DNA from 3 places in the Streptomyces sp. NPDC058773 genome. Region 3 is predicted to be linked to each of the others. Evidence: riboswitches for the same ligand, from Rfam matches in the RefSeq annotation. Region 3 holds a riboswitch; each other region holds the start of a gene.
The links. Region 3 has a riboswitch for cyclic di-AMP ahead of ACFW5B_RS04530 (transglycosylase family protein). Riboswitches for the same ligand answer to the same signal wherever they lie in the genome.
Positions count from the first base shown of each region.

Region 1: linked by a shared signal. The riboswitch ahead of ACFW5B_RS20235 (NlpC/P60 family protein) and the one ahead of ACFW5B_RS04530 (transglycosylase family protein) in region 3 are both predicted to bind cyclic di-AMP.
Region 2: linked by a shared signal. The riboswitch ahead of ACFW5B_RS19025 (M23 family metallopeptidase) and the one ahead of ACFW5B_RS04530 (transglycosylase family protein) in region 3 are both predicted to bind cyclic di-AMP.

Region 1 is NZ_JBHYPE010000022.1:58,718-63,090, reverse strand. It holds gene ACFW5B_RS20245 (NlpC/P60 family protein) at 1-61, opposite strand, end outside; gene ACFW5B_RS20240 (hypothetical protein) at 401-754, shown strand; gene ACFW5B_RS20235 (NlpC/P60 family protein) at 873-2,018, opposite strand; cyclic di-AMP (ydaO/yuaA leader) riboswitch at 2,026-2,209, opposite strand; gene pcrA (DNA helicase PcrA) at 2,499-4,373, shown strand, end outside.
Region 2 is NZ_JBHYPE010000020.1:17,018-21,390, forward strand. It holds gene ACFW5B_RS19010 (GNAT family N-acetyltransferase) at 1-388, opposite strand, end outside; gene ACFW5B_RS19015 (HPr family phosphocarrier protein) at 588-869, shown strand; gene ACFW5B_RS19020 (GntR family transcriptional regulator) at 1,151-1,840, opposite strand; gene ACFW5B_RS19025 (M23 family metallopeptidase) at 2,104-2,904, opposite strand; cyclic di-AMP (ydaO/yuaA leader) riboswitch at 2,917-3,072, opposite strand; gene ACFW5B_RS19030 (M16 family metallopeptidase) at 3,285-4,373, opposite strand, start outside.
Region 3 is NZ_JBHYPE010000003.1:256,673-261,045, reverse strand. It holds gene eno (phosphopyruvate hydratase) at 1-548, opposite strand, end outside; gene ACFW5B_RS04530 (transglycosylase family protein) at 862-1,515, opposite strand; cyclic di-AMP (ydaO/yuaA leader) riboswitch at 1,523-1,734, opposite strand; gene ACFW5B_RS04525 (transglycosylase family protein) at 1,945-2,967, opposite strand; gene ACFW5B_RS04520 (cytochrome P450) at 3,290-4,373, opposite strand, start outside.

The sequences.
Region 1 (4,373 bases), on a different contig from region 3:
GCGAGCCACCGCCGGTGAGCGAGGCGAGCGGATGCTGCCGGGGCTTGCGGTGCGAGGCCACGGTGGCCGTTCCTTTCCTTCCTTGCACGCCGTTCGGGCCCGGCGGCGGTCCGTCACGGGGGCAACGGACCGCCGCCGTACCTCTCGGCGGGACGGCCGACGGAACGCCGGTGGGAGACCGGCGAGGCGGGGAGTCGGCCGCCTGGAGGAGGACGCTAAGCCCGGGTGTCTCGGTAATGGGTCGGCTTGCCCGGCATTGTTCGCTTTCGACCGCGACAGGTGCGCGGGTGACCGCGGCATCGTGACCGTACGGCCCGGGAGTGGTCTGGCCTGACCGAAGCGGCGATAGTGGGCGCCCTGCCCGAAGCGTCGTGCTATACGGGGACTACGATCCAGCACTATGGACGTAGTAACCAATATCTTCGTCGGCCTGCACATCATCGGCATCGCCTCCCTGCTGGGCGGCTTTCTGACCCAGATGAAGGCGATGAGCGCGGGCACCGCCCGCTTCGTGCCGGCCATGCTGCACGGCGCGCTGACGATGCTGGTCACCGGCATCGTGCTGGTCGGCCTCAACCAGGCCCAGGACCACCCGCTCAACAACATCAAGCTCGGCATCAAGATGGCCGTACTGGTGGTGATCCTGGCGCTGGTCTACGTCAAGCGGGACGAGGAGACCGTCGACAAGGCGGTCTTCGGCGCGGTCGGCGGTCTGACCGTCGCCAACATCTTCATCGCGGTGCTCTGGACCTGACGAGCGCCTCCATACAGCACACCGCGCGGTCCACCCCTCCGGATTCGGAGGCGGCGGCCGCGCGGTGGCGTGTGGGGGGTGACCGTGGGGGGTGGTCTGGTGGGGGAGCGGGTGGGCGTCAGCCCGGACGGACGCTCCCGTAGATCGGCATGTAGTAGATCGACTCCTCCCGGACGTTGGCGCCCGGCTTCGGAGCGTGCACCATCTTCCCGTCGCCTATGTACATGCCGACGTGGCTGATGTCGTCATAGAAGAACACCAGGTCGCCGGGCTGCAGATCCTTGGTGGCCACCCGCTGGCCGACCTTGATCTGGTCCCAGGTCGTACGCGGCAGATCGACGCCCGCCGCCTTCCACGCGGCCTGGGTCAGCCCCGAGCAGTCGTAGGAGGCGGGCCCGGTCGCGCCCCAGACGTACGGCTTGCCGATCTGGGCGCGGGCGAAGGCGAGCGCCTTCTCGCCCTTGGTGGAGGCCGAATCGCCGGTCGAGCCGCCGGTGGACCCGCCCGTGGACCCGCCGGTCGAGCCGCTGCCGTCCTGCTGCCGCTGGCGCTCCCGCTCCTGCTGCTTGCGCGCCTCCTCGGCGGCCCGGCGCTTGGCCGCCGCCTCCTTCTGGCGCTCCAGCTCCGCCAGCCGCGCCTTCTCCTGGGCGGTCAGCCGGGACAGCAGCTGCCGGGCCTCGGCCAGCTTGCCCTGGACGGAGGCCTTGGACTCCTTGAGGGAGGCCTGCGACTGCTGCAGCTTCTCCAGGCTGCGGGTCGCCTCGGCACGCTGCCGGGTGGCCGCCGCCTGCTGCTCCTGGTAGTCCGTGACGGCCTGCTTCTGCCGCCCGGTCAGCCGCTCCATGAGGTTGTTGCGGTCGACGAACTGCTGCGGGTCCTTGGCGAGCATCAGCTGTGCCGTCGGGTTGACGCCGCCGGTGCGGTACTGCGCCGAGGCGAAGGTGCCCAGCCGGCGCCGGGACTCGTTCATCTTCTCGGCGCGCTCGGCGGAGGCGTTCAGCAGGTCGTCCACGGTGCCGCGCTGTTCGGCGGCGCGCTCCTTGGCGGCGTTGTACTTCTGGGTGGCCACCTCGGCCTGGTGGTAGAGGTTGTCGACCTTCTCCTTGACCTCTTCGATGGTCGGCTTGGGTGCCCTGGGGGCCGCGTCGGCCGACTGCGAGAGCAGGGTGACCGAAGCGAGAGCGGCGCTGGTGAGCCCGGCCGCGGTACGACGGCCTGTCGGCGAGGCGAGAACGCTGGTGCGCGGCTTGCGATGCGACGCCAAGACCGGCAACTCCTTCCGTGGACCGCCTACCGGGTTAGCTGTCGGGTTCGGGCGGTGTCACTGACGGAAGGCTTGCCCTACGGTCCGGACGTCCACTGGCGACGGCCGTACGGATCGATTCACCCCGGTGGTGCTGATGGGTCCCCGGCTCCGGGTGCCTGGGGCAGGGCCGGACTCGGCGTCGGCGGCCCGTGCGAACCTGTCGTCCGCGGGGAGGCGGGCTGCCTGAGCGAGGACGTTAGCCAACTCGTGTGGCTTCTGTGAAGGCTGATGTTCGATATGCCCGAAACCTTTTCGTGACCTGAACGCGATGCGGGGCTGGTTGTGGCAGATGTCGGATTCGGGTAGACGAGGCGCCGCCCTTTCGGGCTGTGGTTGCGGCCGTCCCGCCCCTGCCGCTCCGGTGCCCGCCCCACAGGCGGCCCGCATTCGGCGACTCCGCGGCGGACTGTCAGTGCGGCGGCCTAGACTCGGTGGGCGATGAGCAGCCTCTTTGACGACAGCTTCCTGGCGGACCTCGGCCACAAGGGCGAGGAGGAACACCCCCCGCCTCCCGAGGACGAACACGGCCCGGCCCCGGAGGAGATCCCCGCCGACCTCTTCGGCGGGCGTTTCGACGCGCCCGCGCCCAGGGAGCCGTACTACCGCGATGGCGCCGCCCGCCCGGCCGTCGACGCCGCGGCGCTGCTGGAGGGGCTCAACGACCAGCAGAAAGCCGCCGTGGTGCACACCGGCGGCCCGCTGCTGATCGTCGCCGGCGCCGGCTCCGGCAAGACCCGGGTGCTCACCCACCGCATCGCGCATCTGCTCGCCGAGCGCCATGTCCACCCCGGCCAGATCCTCGCGATCACGTTCACCAACAAGGCCGCCGGTGAGATGAAGGAGCGCGTGGAGGACCTGGTCGGCCCGCGGGCCAACGCCATGTGGGTCTCCACCTTCCACAGCGCCTGCGTCCGCATCCTGCGCCGCGAGTCCAAGAAGCTGGGCTTCACGTCCTCGTTCTCGATCTACGACGCCGCCGACTCCAAGCGCCTGATGGCCCTGGTCTGCCGCGACCTCGACCTGGACCCCAAGCGCTACCCGCCCAAGTCCTTCAGCGCGAAGATCTCCAACCTCAAGAACGAGCTCATCGACGAGGAGACCTTCGCGGGCACGGCGGCCGATGGCTTTGAGAAGACGCTGGCCGAGGCGTACGCGATGTACCAGGCGCGGCTGCGCGAGGCCAACGCGCTGGACTTCGACGACATCATCATGACGACGGTCAATCTGCTCCAGGCCTTCCCGGACGTCGCCGAGCACTACCGCCGCCGCTTCCGCCATGTCCTCGTCGACGAGTACCAGGACACCAACCACGCCCAGTACACCCTCGTACGCGAACTGGTGGGCCCCGCCGAGACCGCCGCCGAGCTCTGCGTCGTCGGTGACGCCGACCAGTCGATCTACGCCTTCCGCGGCGCCACGATCCGTAACATCCTCCAGTTCGAGGAGGACTACCCGGACGCGACCACGATCCTGCTGGAGCAGAACTACCGCTCGTCGCAGACGATCCTGTCCGCCGCCAACGCCGTCATCGAGCGCAACGAGAACCGCCGCCCCAAGAACCTCTGGACGGACGCCGGCGCCGGCCCCAAGATCACCGGCTATGTCGCCGACACCGAGCACGACGAGGCCCAGTTCGTCGCCGACGAGATCGACCGGCTGACCGACACCGGCGACGCCAAGGCCGGCGATGTCGCGGTCTTCTACCGCACCAACGCCCAGTCCCGGGTCTTCGAAGAGATCTTCATCCGGGTCGGGCTGCCCTACAAGGTCGTCGGTGGTGTGCGCTTCTACGAGCGCAAGGAGGTCCGCGACGTCCTCGCCTATCTGCGGGTGCTCGCCAACCCCGAGGACACCGTCCCGCTCCGCCGCATCCTGAACGTGCCCAAGCGCGGTATCGGCGACCGCGCCGAGGCGATGATCGAAGCCCTGTCGGCGCGCGAGAAGATCACCTTCCCGCAGGCGCTGCGCCGGGTCGACGAGGCCTACGGCATGGCGGCCCGCTCCACGAACGCCGTCAAGCGCTTCAACGTCCTCATGGAGGAGCTGCGGACCATCGTCGAGTCCGGCGCCGGCCCCGCCACCGTCCTGGAAGCCGTCCTGGAGCGCACGGGCTACCTCGCCGAACTCCAGGCCTCCACCGACCCCCAGGACGAGACCCGGATCGAGAACCTCCAGGAACTTGCCGCCGTCGCCCTGGAATTCGAGCAGGACCGCGGGGAAGAGAATCCCGGCACCCTCCCCGAATTCCTGGAGCAGGTCGCGCTGGTCGCCGACTCCGACCAGATCCCGGACGAGGACGAGGAGGGCAGCGGC
Region 2 (4,373 bases), on a different contig from region 3:
CGGAGGCGACGCCGCGGCCCTGGTGGGCGTCCTGGACGAGGAAGGCGACCTCGGCCTGGTCGTCCTCGGGGCTCTTGGCGGGCAGTCCCTGGTCGTTGATCCGGTCGTAGCGGACGGTGGCGATGAACTCGCCGCCGACCATGGCGGCGAGCCCGACCCGGTCGACGTAGTCGTGGTGGGTGAAGCGGTGCACATCGCGGGCGGACAGCCGCGGGTAGGGCGCGAAGAAGCGGTAGTACTTCGACTCGTCCGAGACCTGCTCGTAGAAGGAGACCAGCCGCTCGGCGTCATCGGGGGTGATGGGGCGGATCCGCGCCGTGCCGCCGTCACGCAGCACCACGTCGGCTTCCCAGTGAGTCGGATACGCGTGCTCCGGCGGCGTCTGCATGCGGACAGCGTACGACCGGCCACCGACAACCGGCCCGGCGCGCGTAGGCTCGAAATGCGGGGCAGGCCGGGACACCGCAGGACGCACGGTCTGCCGGGTCTCCGCGGGCCGCCGCAGCCAGGACGCAGCGCCGGTGGACCACGCCCGGCAGCGTGAGAGACTGGTCTAGACAACTGTCACGACTGTGAAGGGCAACACCATGGCAGAGCGCCGCGTCAATGTCGGTTGGGCCGAGGGCCTGCACGCCCGCCCCGCGTCGATCTTCGTCCGTGCGGCCACCGCCTCGGGCATCCCGATGACGATTGCCAAGGCCGATGGCAACCCCGTCAACGCGGCCTCCATGCTCGCGGTCCTCGGGCTGGGCGCCCAGGGCGGCGAGGAGATCGTGCTGGCCTCCGACGCCGAGGGTGCCGAGGCGGCGCTCGACCGTCTGGCCAAGCTCGTCGCCGAGGGTCTCGAGGAGCTCCCCGAGACCGTCTGAGTCCGCCAGGACTTCCACTGCGTGCGACGGCCCCGCCGTGGCGACCTGGCCGGTCGCCGCGGCGGGGCCGTTTCACTGTGCGGCACCGGAGAGGTGCACGGAATTTCCGGGCGACCGCCCTCCGGGACACGTCAGGAAAAGGGCAGACCAATGAGCGCACACGGTGCGGTAAAAAGGCATGCCAAATGCAGCCGCGGAGCGAATCAGGTACCGGCACACCGCCACAGTCCATTCCGCATTTCTTTGCGCTTCTTTGCAATTCTTTGTATACGGGGCGATTGTTAAGGGAGGGCGCGTGCCGTATTGACGGGCGGTTTCGGATCCCTCACCTCGGTCCCGGCGGGGCGCCGCAGCCGGTGGACCGGGAGCGAGCGCTCGACATGAGCCGCCATCAGGGCGCGCGCCCGTTCCGCGTCTCCCCGGGCCACCGCGTCCAGCACCGCGCCGTGTTCGTCCCAGGACTCACCGGCCCGGGACGGCGGTTCCACCGCGTACATCCACTCGATCTTGCGCCGCAGCTGGGTCAGCAGCGCCGTCAGGCTGGGACTGCCGACCGCCTGGGCAAGCGTTTCGTGGAACCAGTCGTCCAGTTGGCGCAGATCCGCGAGGTTGCCGTGCCGGGCCCGCTCGCGGCCGAGCCGTACGAGGCCGCGGAGCACCTTGAGGTGGGCCGGGCTGCGGCGGGTGGCCGCGCGGGCGGCGCCCAGCGGCTCCAACAGGGCGCGGATGTCCAGGAGATCGGCGGCCTCCTGCTCGGTGGGCTCGGCGACGCAGGCGCCCGCGTGGTGGCGGGTGGTGACGAAGCCCTCGGACTGCAGGGTGCGCAGTGCTTCACGGACCGGCACCCTGGAGACGCCGTAACGGGCCGCCAGGATCTCCTCGATCAGCCGGCTCCCCGGCGCCAGCGCACCGGAGACAATGTCGTCGCGAATCGCCGTGCACACCGCATGCGCGGAAATATGGCCTCGCATCTTCCGAGCCTCCGCCGTAATCCCCTGGAAGCGCCGCCGGTCGGCGACTTTTCCGTGACTCTATTCGACCGGCCCGGCTTTTCCGACGGCGCGGGGTTATTCAGGGATATTTTTTGGCCGGAAGTCGCGGGCCACCGGCGCCACCCGGTGCGGACCCACCGGTCCCGGATACGCCGAAGCCCCGGCCGGGGGACCGGGGCTCGGGAAGGACGCTCGGCGTGCGGCGCGGGGCCCTGCGGGGCGCGGCACCGGCGAGAGGGGGATCAGACGTTGACGCCGTGCCCGCGCAGGTACGCGATCGGGTCGATGTCCGATCCGTAGTCGGGGCCGGTGCGGGCCTCGAAGTGCAGGTGCGGGCCGGTGACGTTGCCGGTGGCGCCGGAGAGGCCGATCTGCCGGCCCGGGGTGACCTTCTCGCCGACCGAGACGCCGATCGACGACAGGTGGCCGTACTGGGTGTACGTGCCGTCGTTCATCTTGATCACGATGTTGTTGCCGTACGAACCGCCCCAGCCGGCCTCGACGACAGTGCCCGAGCCGACCGCGTGGACGCTGGTGCCGGAGGCGGCGTGGAAGTCGATGCCGGTGTGGCTGCCGGAGGACCACAGGCCGCTGGAGGCCTTGTAGGCGGTGGAGACGTAGGAGTCGGCAATGGGGGCGACGAAGGCGTTGAGGCGCTTGCGCTCCGCCTCGCGGGCGGCCCGGACCTTGGCCTCGTGGGCGGCCTTGGCCTTCTTCTTCGCCGCCTCGGCGCGCCGCTTGGCCTCGTCGGCCTGCTTCTTGGCGACGGCCTCGGCCTTCGCCCGCGCCGCGGCGACCTCGGCTTCGGCCTGCTGCGCGTCGGCCTGCGCCTCGACACGGTTGGCGAGCTCGTCACCGATCACGACAGCCTGCTGCAGCCCGGTGTCGTGGGCGGCCGCCTCCTCCGTCGCGGCCAGCGCCGGCGAGGCCACGGACGCAACCACACCACCGGCCGCGATGGTGGCTATGCCGGCGATGTTGCGGGTCGTCCGAACGGGACGGCTCGTGCGGCGGTGCTTCCCGGTGGCACGGATGAACGCCATGTGCTGGCTGGTCCTTTCCCTCCTTCTCGCCTACCGGGTTAGCTGACGGGTTCGGAGCAGGAAGGTCTCCTACGGCCTCCTCGGAGAGGAGCCCGATTCACCCCACGGGACATATGGGTCCCCGGCTCCCCTGGCTCGCGCCGTCCGGGGACTCGGCGATGACTGCCCGGTGCCACTGTTGTGGCGGACTTGTGACGAACAGCCGGACCGACGCTAAACGGGGCAACTTTCAATCGGCAAACAGAACCGGTTTTTTGTGCGGGATGCCACAAGAACCGGTGCACCAGCCGAGATAAACCGGACATACGGCGGCTCCCGTGACGAACCAGTGCCACGGGAGCCGCCATGTCGGCATATGACCGTCCGTCATACGGCGGGGATCAGCCGCTGACGACGGTCACCTCACCGATGCCCAGCGCCTTGACCGGCTCGGCGATCTGCGCCGCGTCGCCCACCAGGACCGTCACCAGCCGGTCGACGGGGAAGGCGCTGACCGCCGCCGCGGTGGCCTCGACCGTACCGGTCTCCGCGAGCCGGGCGTACAACTGCGCCTGGAAGTCGTCCGGGAGCTGCTGCTCCACCTGGTCGGCGAGGGTGCCGGCGACGGCCGCCGCGGTCTCGTACTTCAGGGGCGCGACTCCGACGAGGTTCTGCACGGCGACATCCCGCTCCTCGTCCGTCAGCCCCTCTGCCGCGAGGGTGCGCAGCACCTTCCACAGGTCCTCGAGCGCCGGGCCGGTGGAGCCGGTGTCCACGGAGCCGCTGATGGCGAGCAGCGCGGCGCCCGTGGCCCCCTCGGGGGAGCCGGGGGCGGTGGAGCGGAGCACCTGGCCGAAGGCGCGCACCCCATAGGTGTAGCCCTTCTCCTCCCGCAGCACACGGTCCAGACGGGAGGTGAGGGTGCCGCCCAGGCAGTACGTGCCGAGGACCTGCGCGGGCCACACCCGGTCGTGCCGGTCGGCCCCGATCCGGCCGATGAGCAGCTGCGTCTGGACGGCGCCGGGGCGGTCCACGATCACCACCCGGCCGCTGTCGTCGGCGACGATCGGCGCGGCCTTCAGCGGCTCGGCCGTGGAGGCGGTCCAGGCGCCGAGGGTGTCGGCGAGCGCCGCGGCGAGGTCGACGCCGGTGAAGTCACCGACGATGACGGCGGTGGCCGTGGCGGGCCGTACATGGGCGTCGTAGTAGGCGCGGACGGCGGCCGCGTCGATACGGGCGACGGTCTCCTCGGTGCCCTGCCGGGGCCGCGACATACGGGCGGTGTCCGGGAACAGCTCCCGGGACAGCGCCATCGCGGCACGGCGGGCAGGGTTGGCCAGCTCGTGCGGAATCTCGTCGAGACGGTTGCGGACCAGCCGCTCGATCTCGCTCTCCGGGAAGGCGGGCGCCCGCAGCGCGTCGGCGAGCAGGCCGAGCGCACGGGTCAGCCGGGACGCCGGCACCTCGAGGGAGACCCGTACGCCGGGGTG
Region 3 (4,373 bases):
CCGATCGGGGCGATCATGAACTCCTGGATGTCCACGTTGGAGTCGGCGTGCGAGCCGCCGTTCAGGATGTTCATCATCGGGACGGGCAGCACGTGCGCGTTCGGGCCGCCCAGGTAGCGGAACAGCGGCAGGTCGCTGGCCTCGGAAGCGGCGTGCGCGACGGCGAGGGAGACGCCGAGGATGGCGTTGGCGCCCAGCGAGCCCTTGTTGTCGGTGGCGTCCAGGTCGAACATGGCCTGGTCGATCAGCCGCTGCTCGGTCGCGTCGTAGCCGACGAGCTCCGGGCCGATCTGCTCGATGACGGCCAGGACGGCCTTCTCCACACCCTTGCCCAGGTAGCGGTTCGGGTCGCCGTCACGGAGCTCGATGGCCTCGAAGGCGCCGGTGGAGGCACCGGACGGCACGGCGGCACGGCCCGTGCTGCCGTCGTCGAGGCCGACCTCGACCTCGACCGTGGGATTACCTCGCGAGTCGAGAATTTCGCGGGCTACGACGACGTCGATCGACGGCACGTTGTCTCCTTCGTGGGTGTCTGGCGTTCTGCGCATGAGCCTAACGGCCCCGGGCTCGTCCGCCTGCCCTTGGCCCGCTCCGTGGGACGGAAGGCCCCGGAAAACTTACCGAAGTCCCAGTTCACGGGACCTTTCGGCACATTGTTCGCCGAACGGGAAAAGGCGCTGAACCGCAACCGGTTTGCGGCGGGTGTCCGGCCCGGGGGCGCGGGCGTGCGGGCGGGCGCGCGGCCGGGGAAGCGAGAAGCCCCGCCACGGCGCGCAGGGGAAGGGCGCGCCGTGGCGGGGCGGTCTCACGGTGAGGGAGGGGCCCGCCGCTCGGGCCCCGGAGCCCCGCTGGGCGGGTGGCTCAGACCGTGAGGTGCTGACCGGGGATGATCAGGTTCGGGTTGCCGCCGATGACCGACTTGTTGGCCTTGTAGACGGACTTCCAGTCGGTGCCGTGGGCCTTGGCTATCTTGGCGAGGGTGTCGCCCGCCTTGACGGTGTAGTTGCCGTGGCCGGTGGACTTGCGCTCGGTGGAGCGCGAGGCGCGGTCCTCGGACGGGGCCTTCTTGACCTCGGGCTTGGCCGACTCCTGCTTGGGCGCGGACTTGGTCTGCGCGGAGGTGTCGACGTCGGCGGCCGGGCCGCCGGCGGTCAGGTTGCCCGCCCCGGCGCAGGACCAGGCGCCCGGGCCCTGGATGGCGAGGAGCTTCTCGGCGGCGGCGATCTGCTGGGACTTGGTGGCCAGGTCGGCGCGCGGCGCGTACTGGGTGCCACCGGCGGCGGCCCAGCTGGAGTTGGAGAACTGCAGGCCACCGTAGTAGCCGTTACCGGTGTTGATCGACCAGTTGCCGCCGGACTCGCACTGGGCGACCTTGTCCCAGGTGGCGACGGTGGCGGCGGAGGCGGAGGTGGCACCCATCATCGGGACGGCCACGGCGGCACCGGCGACACCGGCCAGGGTGGCGACGCGGACGGCCTTGGAGGGACGACGGTGCTTGCCTTTGAAGATCAGCATGGTTCGTTCGTTTCCTCACCGACGCCTGCGAGGTGAGCTGTCGGGTTCGGACTGATGAGTCGCCCGGCCGTGTGCGCGGCGCGCACGTGGCTTCACCCCAAGCCGGTTGACCCGCTTTCACGGGCGGGGCCGGCACGTACCTTGGGTCCCCCGCTCCTGCCTTCGGCGCTTGCGCGTCAAGTGCCTCCGACCACCGGCAGGATTCGGCGTGTGATCGAAGGGCCCGCTTTGGCGAGCGGTCCTGACGTTAAGCAGTAATCCCCTTGGGGTTCAAACCCCACCTTCTGAACCGAGTTGCCCGATTTTGAAGGCGGTTTGGTCACGAAATCGCAGGTGGGGCCCGGTATGCCGGGGTTGGGCACACCGAGCCCCACAGAAGTCAACGAGACCCTTGTCTCACTTTCCCAAAAGAGGGCGAAGGAGGGCGAATTACCCTGCGTTCCGCCCGAGGTCGAGCTGCTGACCGGGCTGGATCAGGTCCGCGTCGGAGCCGATGACGCCCTCGTTGCGGTCGTAGAGCGCGTGCCAGCCGCCGGACAGCCGGTGCGCCGTGGCGATGGCTGACAGGCTGTCACCCGGGCGCACGGTGTAGTCCCCGCCGGCCGCCGGGCCCGTACGGTGCGCGTCGTCGCCGCGCGAGGCGTGCAGGCCCCCGGCCGACCGGCCGGCGCCGTCGTCCCCGGCGCGCTCGTCGCCCCCGTCTCCCGCCGGACCGCGGTGCTTGCCCTTGGCGGGCACGTCACGCGGGGTGCCGCTGCTGTCCGTACGGCTGCCGTCCCCGGACGGGTCGGCGGCGGGGTCGTCGGACGGGTCCTCCGACGGGTTCTCGGCGGACGGGTCCTCGGCGGACGGGTCATCGGACGGGCCGGTGGACCTCGACGGCTCGTCGTCCCGGTCGCCTGGCGCCGCCGGGCCGGACGATTCCCGCTCCTTGGACTGGTCGCGCTTCCCGGAGTCCGAGGCGTCGGGCGAGGGGGTGGCGTCGGGCCGGCCGCCCGGCTCGTCCTGCCTGCCGGACGAGCCCTCGTCGTCGTGGGAATCGGACGAGCCGGGGGTGTCCCAGGGATCGAGGGAGCCCCCGGCGTCCGACGGGTCGGGCGCCGGGGTGCTGGTGCTGCCCGGGTCGACCTCGGGCGCGCGGCCGTCGTCGGTCAGCCCGGCGTTGACCGCACAGCTGGGCCAGGTGTCCGGCCCGCGGTCGTCGAGGATCGACTCGGCGACCGCGATCTGCTGGGAGCGGCTGGCGAGGTCGGGGCGCGACGCATAGGACGTGCCGCCGTAGTTGTCCCACATCTCCTGGGTGAGCTGCAGGCCGCCGTAGTAGCCGTTGCCCGACGCCGCGCTCCACATGCCGCCGCTCTCGCACTGGGCGACCTTGTCCCAGGTCGCGGTGTCGGCGGCGTGTGCACCGGTCGCGCCGAGCAGGGGCAGGGCGAAGCCGGCGCCGGTCACTCCCGCCGTGACAAAGATGGCCGGTGCCTGACGGGGGCGACGATGTCGGCCGTTCCCGGAACGCATGCGGATGCCTTTCGCGCGGCGGTTGAGTTGTTGCGACGAGCTCGTCGAGAGCTGCTCGACGGGTCTCCGGCCGGCCGACGCACGCGAGCGGCGCCGTTACACCGGCCCCCCACATCACCGCTTCGGCCGATCGAGTGAAACCTGTCGATCGTCGGGTCGAAAGGTAGCCGGGGTCACGGGTAGTCACAAGTCGATGTAGCGCGGATCACGTAAAGGTCACGCACTTGACTCTGCGTCACATATGCTTCGTCGCTGGTCAGGGCCGCTCCGGAGAGAACTCCACAGGAAGCGAACGCAATCCGCGCATGATGAGCCCGCCGCGCCAGCGCAAATCATCAGGTTCCGCCGCAAGCCGGATGTCCGGGAGCCGGGTCAGCAGGGTCGCCAGCGCGGTCTGTCCTTCGAGCCGGGCGAGCGGCGCCCCCAGGCAGTAGTGGATGCCGTGTCCGTAGCCCAGGTGCTGGTTGTCACGCCGGGTCAGATCGAGCACGTCCGGCTCGGGGAAGCGGGCCGGGTCTCGGTCGGCGGCGGCCAGCACCACCAGGACCGGGTCCCCCGCGGCGATCCGCTGCCCGCCGAGCGTCAGCTCCTCGGTCGCGAACCGCCAGGTGGCCAGCTCCACGGGGCCGTCGTAGCGGAGCAGTTCCTCGATGCCGGTGGTCAGCAGCTCGGTGTCGCCCGCCTCGATCGACTTCTGGAGCAGCTCACGCTGGGCGGGGTGGCGCAGCAGCGCATAGGTGCCGTTGCCGATGAGGTTGACGGTGGTCTCGAAGCCCGCGAAGAGGAGGATGAAGGCCATCGCGGCGGCCTCGTTCTCGGTGAGGTGCTCACCGTGGTCGGAGGCCCTGATCAGGGCGGAGATCAGGTCCTCGTCCGGCTCGGGGGCCGGGCCCAGGGACTCGCGCTTGCGGTGGATCAGCTCGGCGAGATAGCCGCGCATCTTCTTCACGGAACGGGCGACACCGCCGCGCGGTCCGCCGCCGTGGCGGATCATCATGCCCGCCCAGTCCCGGAAGTCGTCCTGGTCCTCGCGCGGCACCCCCAGCAGATCGCAGATCGCGTAGATCGGCAGCGGGAAGGCGAACTCGTGGATGAGGTCGGCCTCGCCCTTCGCCGCGAACCGGTCGATGAGGTGGTCGGTCAGCTCCTGGACCCGTGGGGCGAAGGCGGCGACCCGGCGCGGGGTGAACGCCTTCGAGACCAGCCGGCGCAGCCGGGTGTGGTCCGGCGGGTCGATGTTGAGCAGATGCGTCATCAGGTTGGCGCTGCGCTCGCCCGGGATGCCGACCTTGCCCTTGCCGTGCGCGGCCTCGCTGTGGTGGACCGGGTTCTTGGACAGC